Regions from separate parts of the Staphylococcus sp. NRL 16/872 genome, predicted to be linked through region 2. Evidence: predicted binding sites of a transcription regulator. Region 2 holds the regulator's gene; the other holds the start of a gene.
The links. The regulator Rex, encoded in region 2, represses fermentation and respiration genes when NADH is low (regulators of the CRP and FNR family bind a similar motif). The targets are predictions, from matches to a motif close to TTGTGAAATATTTCACAA.

Region 1 (4,240 bases), 320 kb from region 2:
ATCTATCTAAGAACAACTTTATAAGACTACAAGCTGAAGCTGTCCCATAAGAATAGATCCAACACAGAGAAACTGAGTTAATCAGTTTATACAAGCAAAGCAAGTTGGGCAAGCGAGCCAATAATACGAAGTATTGTAAATAAAGAAGCCAGTAAATGAATTTATAAAAACTCATTTACTGGCTATTTTTCTAAGAACTATTATCCTAGATTTATTTTTTACGTTGACTTAAAGCTTTTAAAAACATATTATTTAATTCAACATTAACTATTGTTACTTCAAGATGTTGCATATTAGTAATTCATTTTCGAAAAGAAAGGGATGAGGGGAATTGGTAGCAAACATTTTAGTTGCACATGGTATGCGTAAAGGGGACCAAAATAAAGCGCTAGGTGACTTTCTAGATCGTCTTTTAAGTGATGAAACATATAATTATGAACTGGCGTTTATTGAAAGTGAAGAAAAAAGCATCGAGAATACGATTGGGCGATTGATTGACCAAGGTGAAACAGAATTTAAAGTAGTGCCTTTATTAATTTTTTCAGCGATGCATTATATTGTCGATGTACCCAATATTTTAGAAAACATTAAGCAAGCGCATCCTAACATTCGTTATGAAATTAGTGAGCCTCTTGGTACGCATGATTATATGGTGGATTTAGTTGAAAAACGCATTAATGACGTACATATGGATGCTACGACAAATTATGCGATTGTGATAATTGCGCATGGCAGTTTCTCTTATACTAAAGCACATGATGAACTTAAGGAATTTAGTGAAAAGTTAACACAAGAAGTGCCGATTTATTGTCGTACGTTATACGGAGATATCACATTTAAAAATGACCTCGATCAACTATCACGCGACTATGGTGAATTAATTGTTGTACCGATGTTTCTATACGATGGACGATTAGTGAATAAAGTAAAACGACTAATTTCAGAAATGGATATTGAAGGCACATTACATATCACACCGTCTATTAATTTTGATAACATACTTAAGTTGATTATTAGTGAACGTTTAGAACAGCTACATATATAAATTCTCAAGCCTCTCTTACATGACAATGTAAGGGAGTTTTTTCATGTTTCAAGTAAGAAATAGTGTATTAGGGAAATCCCTACTTTTATTAAAATATGTGAAAATAATCACAAAAGTAATCGAAAATGTTATAAAATAACAGTGAAGAAAGTAGTTGTAAATTCTCAATAATAATATATTTATAATTTTAATCATTATAAATAACTAAATTTTAAGTGATAAAAGGGGCATATTTTATGACTAAACAAAAGCTTGTAATGATTGGTAACGGTATGGCAGGCCTTAGAACAATTGAAGAAATATTAGAACGCTCAGACTCAATGTTTGATATTACAATCATTGGCAAAGAACCTTATCCAAACTACAACAGAATTATGTTATCTAATATTTTACAAAAGAAAATGACAGTCGAAGAAACAATTATGAATCCTTATGAATGGTATGAGGAAAACAATATTCGATTAATCGTGGATGACCCAGTTGAAACAGTGGATAAAACAAACCAAACTGTGACGACTTCTAAGGGCATAGAAGTTCAATATGATATTTGTATTTTTGCGACAGGTTCAAGTGCATTCGTATTACCTATACCAGGTTCAGATTTACCTAGTGTGATCGGATGGCGCACAATCGAAGATACTGAACGCATGATTGAAATAGCTAAAACGAAAAAACGTGCAGTGGTTATCGGTGGTGGCTTACTCGGGTTAGAATGTGCACGTGGTTTAATGGACCAAGGAATGGATGTCACTGTCTTACATTTAGCTGAATGGTTAATGGAGATGCAACTCGACCGTAAAGCTGGCGAAATGTTGAAAGCAGATTTAGAACGTCAAGGTATGAATATTGAACTGCAAGCCAATTCGAAAGAAATTATGGGTAATGAAGATGTTGAAGCGATTAAATTAGCTGATGGTCGTGTGATTGAAACAGATTTAGTAGTCATGGCGGTTGGTATACGTCCATTCACTAAAGTTGCGAAATCAGCAGGATTAGAAGTAAATAGAGGTATTGTCGTTAATGATTACTTACAAACATCTGACCCTAATATTTATGCTGTCGGTGAATGTGCGGAACATGCTGGTAAAGTATATGGTTTAGTAGCACCACTATATGAACAAGGTAAAGTGCTTGCGGACTTTTTAACTGGTAAAGAGACAGATGGCTATAAAGGCTCTACTACATTTACTTCGTTAAAAGTTTCTGGCTGTGATTTATATAGTGCGGGTCAAATTGTTGAAAATGAAGACGTCCACGGCATCGAAATTTTTAATAGCGTCGATAACATTTACAAAAAAGTGTATTTAAGCAACGGACAAGTGGTTGGCGCAGTATTATACGGTGATACTGATGATGGTTCGAGATTTTACAGCATGATGAAGAAAAATGAATCATTAGAAGATTATACGTTAGTATCATTACTTCATAAAGGCGGTGAAGATGCAGCAACGTCAATTGCTGATATGGCTGATGATGAAACAATCTGTGGATGTAATGGTGTCGATAAAGGAACAATTGTCAATGCGATTACTACTAAAGGTTTAACATCTGTTGAAGAAGTGACTAAAGCAACTAAAGCAGGTAACTCTTGTGGTAAATGTAAAGGTCAAATCGGTGAACTTTTAAAATGCACATTAGGTGATGACTTTGTCGCAGCAAAACCTACTGGTATTTGTGCTTGTACTGATTTAACACGCGATCAAATTGTGACTCAAATCAGATCTAAAGGTCTTAAAACATCTAAAGAAGTACGTCACGTACTTGATTTTAAAGATAAAAATGGTTGTCCAAAATGTCGTTCAGCGATCAACTACTACTTAAATATGGTTTACCCTCATGACCATCAAGATGAAAGAGAATCACGCTTTGCGAACGAACGTTACCATGCTAATATCCAAAACGATGGCACATTCTCAGTTATTCCACAAATGCGTGGTGGGGTGACAGATGCAGATCAATTAATTCGATTAGGTGAAGTAGCTAAGAAATACAACGTGCCTTTAGTGAAAGTGACTGGTTCACAACGTGTTGGTTTATATGGTTTGAAAAAAGAAGAACTACCTAAAGTATGGGCAGACTTAGGCATGCGTTCAGCTTCTGCTTATGGTAAGAAAACACGTTCAGTTAAAAGTTGTGTAGGTAAAGAATTCTGCCGATTCGGTACGCAATATACGACACGTTTAGGTATTCGTTTAGAAAAAACATTTGAATATATCGATACACCTCATAAATTTAAAATGGGTGTTTCTGGTTGCCCACGTAGTTGCGTAGAATCAGGTGTTAAAGATTTCGGTGTTATTTCAGTTGAAAATGGTTACCAAATTTATATTGGAGGTAACGGCGGTACTGATGTAACAGTTGGTAAACTCTTAACTACTGTTGAAACAGAAGATGAAGTTATTCAATTATGTGGTGCTTTAATGCAGTATTATAGAGAAACTGGTATCTATGCTGAAAGAACTGCACCATGGCTTAACCGTTTAGGCTTTGACAATGTTAAAGAAGTCTTACTTGATCCTGAAAGACAAAAAGAATTATTCGATAGAATTATGGATGCTAAAAAAGCAATTGATGGTCATGGCGAACCTTGGTCAGCTATCGTTGAAAATAAAGACGCACAAAAAATCTTTGAAGTTGAGAAGGTGTAAAGGATGAAAGCAATGGAAAAAGTAAAAGTGACTACACTTGAAGAATTAACACCATTAATTGGAAAAAAAGTAATCGTTGATGGTAAACAAATTGGCCTTTTCCTAACAGAAAGTGGGGAAATTCACGCTATTAATAACATTTGCCCACATAAACAAGGACCTTTATCAGAAGGTACAGTCAGCGGCGAGTTTGTGTATTGTCCACTTCACGATCAAAAGATTGATTTAAGAAACGGTGAGGTTCAAGAACCAGATACGGGTTGTGTAGAAACATATAAAGTCGAAGTACATGACGGAGACGTCTACGTATGTCTGTAAATGAAGAAGCGAAAGTTTATTTGATCGGAGCAGGACCAGGTAATCCTAACCTGTTAACTAAAAAAGCAGAGCGTATCCTTCGTAAAGCAGATGTGATACTTTACGATCGTCTCGTCAATCCAATGATTATCCAATATGCGCCACCTTCAGCTGAAGTGATAGATGTAGGTAAAAAGCCTTATGCGAAACACATTCAACAAGAAGAAATTAATTTGAAGATTGTGGAAGC
Region 2 (9,366 bases):
TAATAAATAATTAAGGATAAGTGTTATAGAAATGAATCTTTTAGATTTTATACCATTATCAATTTTTCAGTCTGCAATGTTAATTTTAGTTTCAAAACTCATAATAGATATTAAGTTTAAAAAATGGGATTATTTAGCCGTAATTGGCATTATAATCCCATGTACTATTTTATTTTACTTTTTAGACAGAAAATCTGTTTTAATACTAATTATTTCTTGTATTATATTTTTTTATTTCAAGGCCGGACTTTGGTCTATTTTAGCTATTTTAATTTCCACTTTAATAATGTACATTAGTAATTTCTTTACTCTAGCATTGTTTGTAGTTACTGGAAATAGTATGAAACTTCAGTTTTTTGAAATAGCTATTTATATGATTTCATATACTCTTATTGCTTTAGTTTGTGTATATCTTGTCAGATTTTTAGTGAAATTATTAAAAAAATCTTATCTGTTCTTCAATAAATTTTACATTATTATAATTTCATTATTTTTAATATTATCTATTGTTGTCCTTTATTTATATACACAAAAATTTTATCTAGATACTCAAGGTCTTCGTTTATTTGCATATGTATTTTTGGCTATTTTACTTTTCTTAATACTATGCATTATTATTATCACTTATACAACACAAAGAGAACTTCGTTATAAACGTAACATGCAAGAAATTGAAACGTACTACGAATATACGCTTCAAATTGAGTCTATTAACAACGAAATGCGTAAGTTCCGACACGACTACGTCAATATTTTAACGACTATGTCTGAATATATTCGTGAAAATGATATGACTGGCTTGAAAGAATATTTCAATGAAAACATTGTACCTATGAAAGATAATCTTCAAATGAACTCGATTAAGATTAATGGTACAGAGAACTTAAAGGTTCGTGCTATTAAAGGGTTAGTCACAACTAAAATTCTTCAAGCGCAAGAAAAGAACATCCCTATTAGTATTGAAGTACCTGAGTTAGTTGAACATATTGAAATGAATACAATAGATTTAAGCCGAATTATTGGGATTATTATTGACAATGCGATTGAAGCTTCTGAAGACTTAAAGGATGCTTTAATAAGAATTGCTTTCATTAATACCGAAAACTCTGTTATGTTTATTGTGATGAACAAATGTAAAGAGGATATACCTCGTATTCATGAGTTGTTTCAGGAACGTTTTTCAACTAAAGGAGAGAATCGTGGTTTAGGTTTAACGACCTTGAAAGAAATTACAGATTCGACTGAAAATGTCTTACTTGATACAACCATTGAGAATGGCTATTTTGTTCAAAAAGTAGAAATTATAAATAATATGTCATAAGGATGTGTAACAATGAAAATATTCATTTGTGAAGATGATGTGAAACAGCGTGAAAATATGGTTTCAATTATTAATAATTACATAATGATTGAGGAAAAACCAATGGAAATTGCGTTAGCTACAGATGATCCTTATGAAGTTATAGAGCAATCTAAAGAAATGAATGATGTAGGTTGCTATTTCTTAGATATCCAATTAGAAGCGGATATGAATGGCATTAAATTGGGCAGTGAAATTCGTAAGTACGATCCGATTGGTAACATCATTTTTGTGACTAGTCATAGTGAATTAACTTATTTAACGTTTGTCTACAAAGTATCTGCAATGGACTTTATTTTCAAAGATGATCCAAGCCAGTTGCAAACAAGAATTATTGATTGCATAGAAACTGCACATACACGTTTGAAGTTACTTTCCAAAGAAAGTAACATTGAAACAATAGAATTAAAACGTGGTAGCAACTCTATTTATGTCCAATATGATGACGTAATGTTTTTTGAATCATCAACAAAATCTCATCGTTTAATTGCTCATTTAGACAATCGCCAAATTGAATTTTATGGCAATCTTAAAGAACTCGCCCAATTAGATGACCGCTTCTTTAGATGTCACAACAGTTTTGTTGTTAATCGTCATAATATCGAATCTATTGATTCTAAAGAACGTATAGTTAACTTTAAAAACGGCGAACATTGTTACGCTTCCGTTCGAAATGTCAAAAAAATATAAACACACAAAAGCACCAGCTGATATAAATTTAATCAGTTGGTGCTTTAATATTATGTTATTGTAAGTCTTTCATGACTTCATCTAAAGCAGGAATACTCTCAATCGCTCCATATTTAGTAGTCACTTTAGCTGCTACTAAATTACTGAATTTAAGTATTTCTTGTCCTTCCTTTTCAAAGAGGTCAGTAATATCAGTGATTGAACTATTTAACATTCTGCTAATTACTGCTCCAATAAAGGCATCCCCTGCCCCAGTTGTATCAATCGCTTTCACTTTATAACCTTCGTGATGAATGCTTCCCCCATTTTTTAAGAAAATGGTTGCCCCTTTAGGACCCTGTGTAAAAATAACCGCTTCAACATTGCCTGTAAATAATGATTGAATGGCTTCAGTTTCATCTGCTTTACCAGTAATGAATTCAATTTCTTCATCAGAAACTTTAACAACGTGTGCTTTAGGAATAAATTCTTGAATCGCCGCTTTACACGCATCCGCACTATCCCATAATGGCAATCTCACGTTCGGATCAAAAACGATGATACCATTAGCTGCTTCGAATTTCTCTATCATCATTTTGTGAGAAGTTTTCATTTCACTTTCTACTAAATCGACTGAACAAAAATGCAAAATATCATATTCGGATATTGTAATTTCGTCTAGATAAGACGGTTGATATAACATATCTGCAGAGGGTTTACGATAAAATGAAAAATCACGTTGACCATCTTCTTTTAAACTTACAAATGCAAGCGCTGTATTAGCTTCATTAGTTCTTCTAATATATTGCGTGCCTACACCTAATTGATCAAGCGTTTCTACAATGATATCGCCAAATGCATCGTGTCCTAGTTGTGTTACCATCTCTGCATTCGCCCCCAATTTTTGAGCTACACTCGCCACATTGGCAGGAGCGCCCCCTACTTGACGGCTAAATTGTGTGACGTCTTTTAATTCAGAATTCGTTACATTTGGAATAAAATCAATTAATGCTTCGCCTAGGGCATATAACTTTCTCATTTTATCTATCACCTTTAAATTCATATTTCGTAAATTGTAAATATACTTGTCCCGATTCTGTTGATGTTTTAATTCCTGAAGCAGTTTCATCTGGAAAAATACGAGATGTCAGTACACGTTCACCATCATTACAGAATATTTCTATACTTGATGTATCTACAAAAATTTGTAACTGAGTAAGTGGCGTATCTAAAATAGTACTACGTGTCATATCTGTAACATTATCCGGTAATAAGCCACTCTCTGAACGATCTAATGTTACTTTTTGTTCTCGCGTATTATATGTAATAAGAGTTGAACATTTTTTAGAAGCGCGTAATTCAAAATAAAGTTCTGATGCTTCATTGTCCAAAATATCAATGATTAATTCATATTGTGTGCCTTCATAAGGATGCAGTACACGAGTAAATTTATTTGCGTAGCCTAATGCTGTTTCTTTATTGGTGCGTAATTTCTCTAATGCTTTAAGAGGTCGTTGACGTAACTTGCCCTCCTCCATTGATAATTCACGAGGTATAGTTAAACAATGCGCCCATCCTTCATCATCAGTTGGATAATGAATTTCAGGTAAACCCATCCATCCAATTAATATTCGTTTACCATGTTCATCAACAAAAGTTTGTGGTGCATAAAAATCAAATCCATTATCTAATTCAATAAATTCATTATGTTCAAATGTCAAAGTATCAAAGTCTAATTCACCAATAATATAACCTGATTGGTAAATATTTCTAAATTTATCTCCTTTGGGTTCAAGCCCTTGAGGACTAAATAAAATCACATCTTCTCCATCTAATTTGAAATAATCCGGACATTCCCACATATAGCCGAAATCTTCTAAACTAGTGTGAATTTCTCCAACCAATTCCCAATGATCGAGTTGACGATTTACTGTTTTATATAATAAAAATCGACCTAATTCATTATTATTTTGTGCTCCAATTATCGCGTTGAACTCATCGTCATGTTCAAACACTTTTGGGTCTCTAAAATGACTTGTGTAACCTTGAGGTTGATGAGAAATAACAGGTTCTTTGAATTTATGTATTGTTCCATCCTCATTTACTTTCGCTATCATTTGACTAGCATGACGTTCCCAATCTTCATCTCGATGATTACCAGTATACATATAATATAAGTGACCATCATGTTCAAAGGCGCTTCCACTATATACACCATGGCTATCAAATTCAGTGTCAGGTTTAAGTATAGGGCCTTGAGGTTCAAAAGTGATTAAGTCTTTACTGGTATAATTAAACCAATATTTTAGACCATGCACAGCTCCTAAAGGGAACCACTGATGAGAAATATAATATTTACCGTCAAAATATATTAACCCGTTTGGATCGTTTAATAGTCCTGTTTCAGGTTGAATATGAAATATTTGACAATATTTAGATGTTGAGACTTGATATTTTAAGTCTTCTATTAATTTTGATTCTACATCTTCTAAACGACGATAGCGTTCTTCTCTTGACCATTCAGCCATATTATCCCTCCAACGATAGAGATTATTCTTTTTTCATTTTATCATTTCTAATAATATCGGTCCTATCTTGTGATAATTATTTTATGTTCAACCATAAATGAGCGTTTGCACAGTATAAACTTTCATTCTTAGATTAGTTACCCTAAATTTAAAAAACGGGAGACTATATTTTTTTAAAGACCCCCGCTAATTTTATGTAACTGATATATTTTCAATAAAATAATCACTTAAATTAGAAACTATTCAAATTATATTTTATCATAATTTTAAACGCTTAAAATATTAAATTTCATAGCCTCTTTATTTAATAATCATATATTTTCAAACTATAAAGACAGTTAGAATACCCCTAATCGGATGTGTCAGGACGTGTTTTCATTTAAGATAAAAGAACACCTAAGCCAATGCTTAGGTGTATGCATCACTAATTTCTAAACAAGAAATGATGCTAAAAAGTTTGTCTATAGTCTATTAATATCTTTTATTTAATTTATTAAGCTCACCGTAGAAGTACGCTTTTTCACCGTGGACAATTTCGTCTAATCCTGCTTTATCTTCTTCTTCGGTAGTTGCTAATGGCATCAGTTTTTGTAAAACTTTGCCGATAATCCAAGTTAAAACAATGGTATAAATGACTACCACTACTACTGCAATAAGTTGAATCAATACTGCATGGAAATTACCAGTGTAGACAAGGCCATTATCAATATCTCCATTAACTGCATGAGATTGGAAGACACCAGTAAGTACTGCTCCTACTACACCACCTACACCATGAATACCAAATGCATCTAATGTATCGTTATATTTAAATTTCTCTTTAATAATATTAATGACAAAATAACATGCGATACCACCACAAATTGAAATAATATATGCATTCAAATAACTTACATAACCTGCAGCAGGTGTAATAGCTACTAAACCTGCAAGTACCCCTGATAATAAACCAAGAAGGCTAAGCTTTTTAGTTATTATGTATTCCAGTACTAACCAACTGAATGCACCACCACTAGCTGCAATCACAGTATTTACAAATGAAGCTAATGCAACATCATTTAAAGAATAGGCACTACCTGTATTAAATCCATACCATCCCATCCAAACAAGTATGCCACCAATTAATGTAATTAATAAATTATGGGGTTGAATTTTTTCGATCTTTTTACCATGACCAATCATAATTGCTAAAATAAGTCCCGACACCCCTGACGTAATATGTACAACAGTTCCTCCGGCATAATCTAAAGCACCTAACTTACCTATCCAACCGCCGCCCCATACCCAGTGAGCAACCGGGCTATAAATGACAATAACCCATATTATGATAAAAATTGTAAACGGAATAAATCTCATACGTTCCGCAATAGAACCAGATAAAATTGAGACCGCAATAGTACAAAACATCATTTGAAATAACATAAATAGCGCAAACGGAACATGTGGACTTAAATCTTGATTAATCGCAAAACCTACATGTTGTAAGCCCATGAAATCAAAGTTTCCTATTAAGTCATTTCCAGTTCCAAAACTTAATGTAAAACCAAATGTAATCCATGTGAAAGTTACGATAATCATCGCTGCCATACTTTGCATTACTGTATTCAATACATTCTTAGATTGTACGAGACCCCCATAGAATAAACTTAACCCCGGTGTCATTAACCACACCAGTAATGTACAAAGAAATAAAAAAATTGTGTCATCCATCTTCATAATTACCACTTCCTTTGAAAATATCTTAATGATAGTTTTTCAAGATGGCAAAAATCGGTAAGATAAAATGACACAATATGTTACAAAATATAACATCACACTTCTGTATTTTGTTTTAAATAGTATACTTTCCTTAAAATTCGCTTATGCTTTTTGTACTGTAATCGTCCAAGAAGCGTCATCCAATTGTTCATAGTTTGTTACTGGGTAACCTTGTTCTGCTGCCCAGTTTGGAATGGCTTCTGTCGCTTGAGTACAGTCGAAATCGATTTTTAACTCATCACCGTTTTCAAGTGTTTGCATTTTCTTTTGCGCTTCAATTAATGGGAATGGACATACCATACCAACTGTACCTAATTCATATAACATTATTATTACTCCTCCTATCTGTTTACGTTGTTTGAGGTTGTTTAGAAGTAGATGCTGAGTTCGCTTGCTTTGGTGCAGTTTGTTGCTGTAATTTTTTCATTGGTCTTACGAAGATAAAATAACTCATGAACCATACACCAAAGATCATAGATACTAATGCTATCCAACCTTTCCAAGACATAATTGCAGTTTCTACTAAGCCGTTACCGATTGAGCAACCGCCTGCCACTGAGGCACCAAATCCCATACAAATACCGCCAATTGCACTGTTTCTAATAGTACGTTTATCCGGTAAACGCCATTTAAATTCATGTGAACCTCTTGCTGCAATATATGAGCCTAAGAAGATACCTAATATTAATAAAACGCCCCAATCTACTAATTTAGTATCACCTGTAATTAAGAATGTAATTAAATTAGCAGAAGGTGTTGTAATACCTAAACCATGATCACGTCCCGTTGACATACTCATTGGCCAAGCGATAAATGCTATAAGACCTACCGCAATACCTGCTACAAACGGGTGGTAACGTTTTTCAAATAAATAATGTCTAATACCTGTATACTTTTGTTTCAATTTTGGTACTGCCATTTTAGGTTTAGGCTTACGTAATGTTTTCACTACAACAAATAATGTAATACCAGTTAAAATAATTGTTAATACCCACATTGGAATACCTGTAGTTTGAGCCATACTTGTATTCACCTTCGTAGGTTTATTAATCCAATTCATAACTGGAAGCAAAACGCCTGTTTTAGTTACTGCAGCAGTGCCTGCATACATAATGAGGGCAACCCAGCTCCCGATTAACCCCTCTCCAGCTCGGTACCACGTTCCAGTCGCACATCCACCTGCTAGAACTATTCCTATTCCGAAAATGAAAGAACCAATAATCGTTCCTAGAACAGGAAATGTACTATAAGGAATTGCGATTAATCCTAAACTTGTTAATATTACAAGTCCAATACTTTGAACAGTAATCGCTACTAATAAAGCATAAAACATTTTATTATTTTTTTGCACGTACATATCTCTAAAACCACCTGTTAAGCAGAAGCGTGTACGTTGCATGACAAAGCCTAATAAAATCCCAACGATTAGGCCGCTAATAATCATCCAAACCAAAGTCAAATGCATCCTTTCCCGATTGATTTACTAAGGTATTATAATAGATTAATATTTAATTATCAATAACATTTGTTCGGATTTAATAATATTGAAATAATAAAAAAATCTTTCTTTCTCTCGAAAGAATGATTAAGACTATAAACAAAATACTATCTAGTTCGAATAGTTTTTCATAAAAAATAAAAGTGATTGTAATTCTATACCTAAATCAATATGGTGCACTTGAACAGTTTTTGGCACTTCTATTCTAGCCGGTGTAAAATTCAATATTCCTTTTACATTAGCCTCAACTAACTGATCTACTACGTTTTGAGCTGCCTTTTCAGGTGTAGTTAGAATAACTACATTAATGTCTTGAGTTTCAAGCACTTGTTGTAAATCATCCATATGATGAACTTTCACTTTACCGACTTGTTGATCTACAATATCTTTATCAATATCAAATGCTTCTGTAATCGTCATTTCGTCATGAATTGAAAAGTTGTATGTTAATAGTGCCCTTCCTAAGTTACCTACTCCAACTATAGCAATATGAATCTCCTCACTATCACTAAGTTCAGATTTAAAAAATTCTAATAAACTATCAATATTGTAGCCATAACCCTTTTTTCCTAACTCACCAAAGTAAGAAAAATCCCTTCTAATCGTGGCTGATTCAATATTTAGCGCTTCACTGATAGTTTTAGAATTAACTCGATCAATTCCTTTTGTCTTCAAGGTGTTAACGAATCTATAATATAACGGTAATCGTTTCAATGTTGCACGAGGAATTTTAGCTTGATTTTGAGCCATTTGAGTTGTCCCCCTCTTGTTTGAACTTTTTAATCTATGTATTCAAACTAATTTGCGTGCAATTAGTCATTCCTTTGAAATCACATTATGTCCCATAATGAATACTGACATATTATACCTTAACACTTTTTAAAAATAAATATCTTAGTTTCATGTAACTTTATTATACGGTAAAATAAAGAGTAATGTATAAGGCAATTTTGTGATAAATACTTTTGTAAAAAATAGAAAGGTGAACCCTGAATGATATTAATGCAATTAAATGACATTTCGAAGTCATTCGATGGTGAAGATATATTTACTCATGTTAATTTCGAAGTTAAAACTGGCGAACGTATAGGTATCGTTGGACGAAATGGCGCTGGTAAGTCAACATTAATGAAGATTATCGCAGGTGTTGAAGACTATGATAGTGGCCATATTTCTAAAATTAAAAATTTGCGTATGGGTTATTTAACTCAACAAATGACACTCAACTCTTCATCGACTGTGTTTGAAGAAATGTCTAAACCTTTTGAACACATTAAAAATATGGAAGGTTTAATTAAAGTAGAAACAGATTGGTTAGCTATGCATGCCAATGATTATGATACTGAAGACTATCAACATCATATGGAACGCTATGAATCGTTGTCTAATCAATTTGAACAACTTGAGGGCTATCAATACGAAAGTAAGATTAAAACTGTGTTGCATGGTCTGAATTTTAAAGAAGAAGATTTCGGCAAACCTATCAACGACTTTAGCGGTGGGCAAAAAACACGCTTATCACTAGCACAAATGTTATTAAGTGAGCCTGATTT

Region 1: a site for Rex is predicted at 1,141-1,158, ahead of nirB (nitrite reductase large subunit NirB). Genes of this name have one in related genera too.

What each region holds. Positions count from the first base shown of each region.
Region 1 covers NZ_CP119327.1:591,193-595,432, forward strand. The annotation lists gene MT340_RS02690 (sirohydrochlorin chelatase) at 332-1,045, shown strand; gene nirB (nitrite reductase large subunit NirB) at 1,282-3,693, shown strand; gene nirD (nitrite reductase small subunit NirD) at 3,697-4,011, shown strand; gene cobA (uroporphyrinogen-III C-methyltransferase) at 4,002-4,240, shown strand, end outside.
Region 2 covers NZ_CP119327.1:906,517-915,882, reverse strand. The annotation lists gene agrD (cyclic lactone autoinducer peptide AgrD) at 1-10, shown strand, start outside; gene agrC (quorum-sensing sensor histidine kinase AgrC) at 32-1,321, shown strand; gene agrA (quorum-sensing response regulator AgrA) at 1,334-2,050, shown strand; gene MT340_RS04390 (carbohydrate kinase family protein) at 2,106-3,068, opposite strand; gene MT340_RS04385 (sucrose-6-phosphate hydrolase) at 3,070-4,557, opposite strand; gene MT340_RS04380 (ammonium transporter) at 5,029-6,273, opposite strand; gene MT340_RS04375 (sulfurtransferase TusA family protein) at 6,418-6,642, opposite strand; gene MT340_RS04370 (YeeE/YedE family protein) at 6,665-7,768, opposite strand; gene MT340_RS04365 (redox-sensing transcriptional repressor Rex) at 7,925-8,563, opposite strand; gene MT340_RS04360 (ABC-F family ATP-binding cassette domain-containing protein) at 8,807-9,366, shown strand, end outside.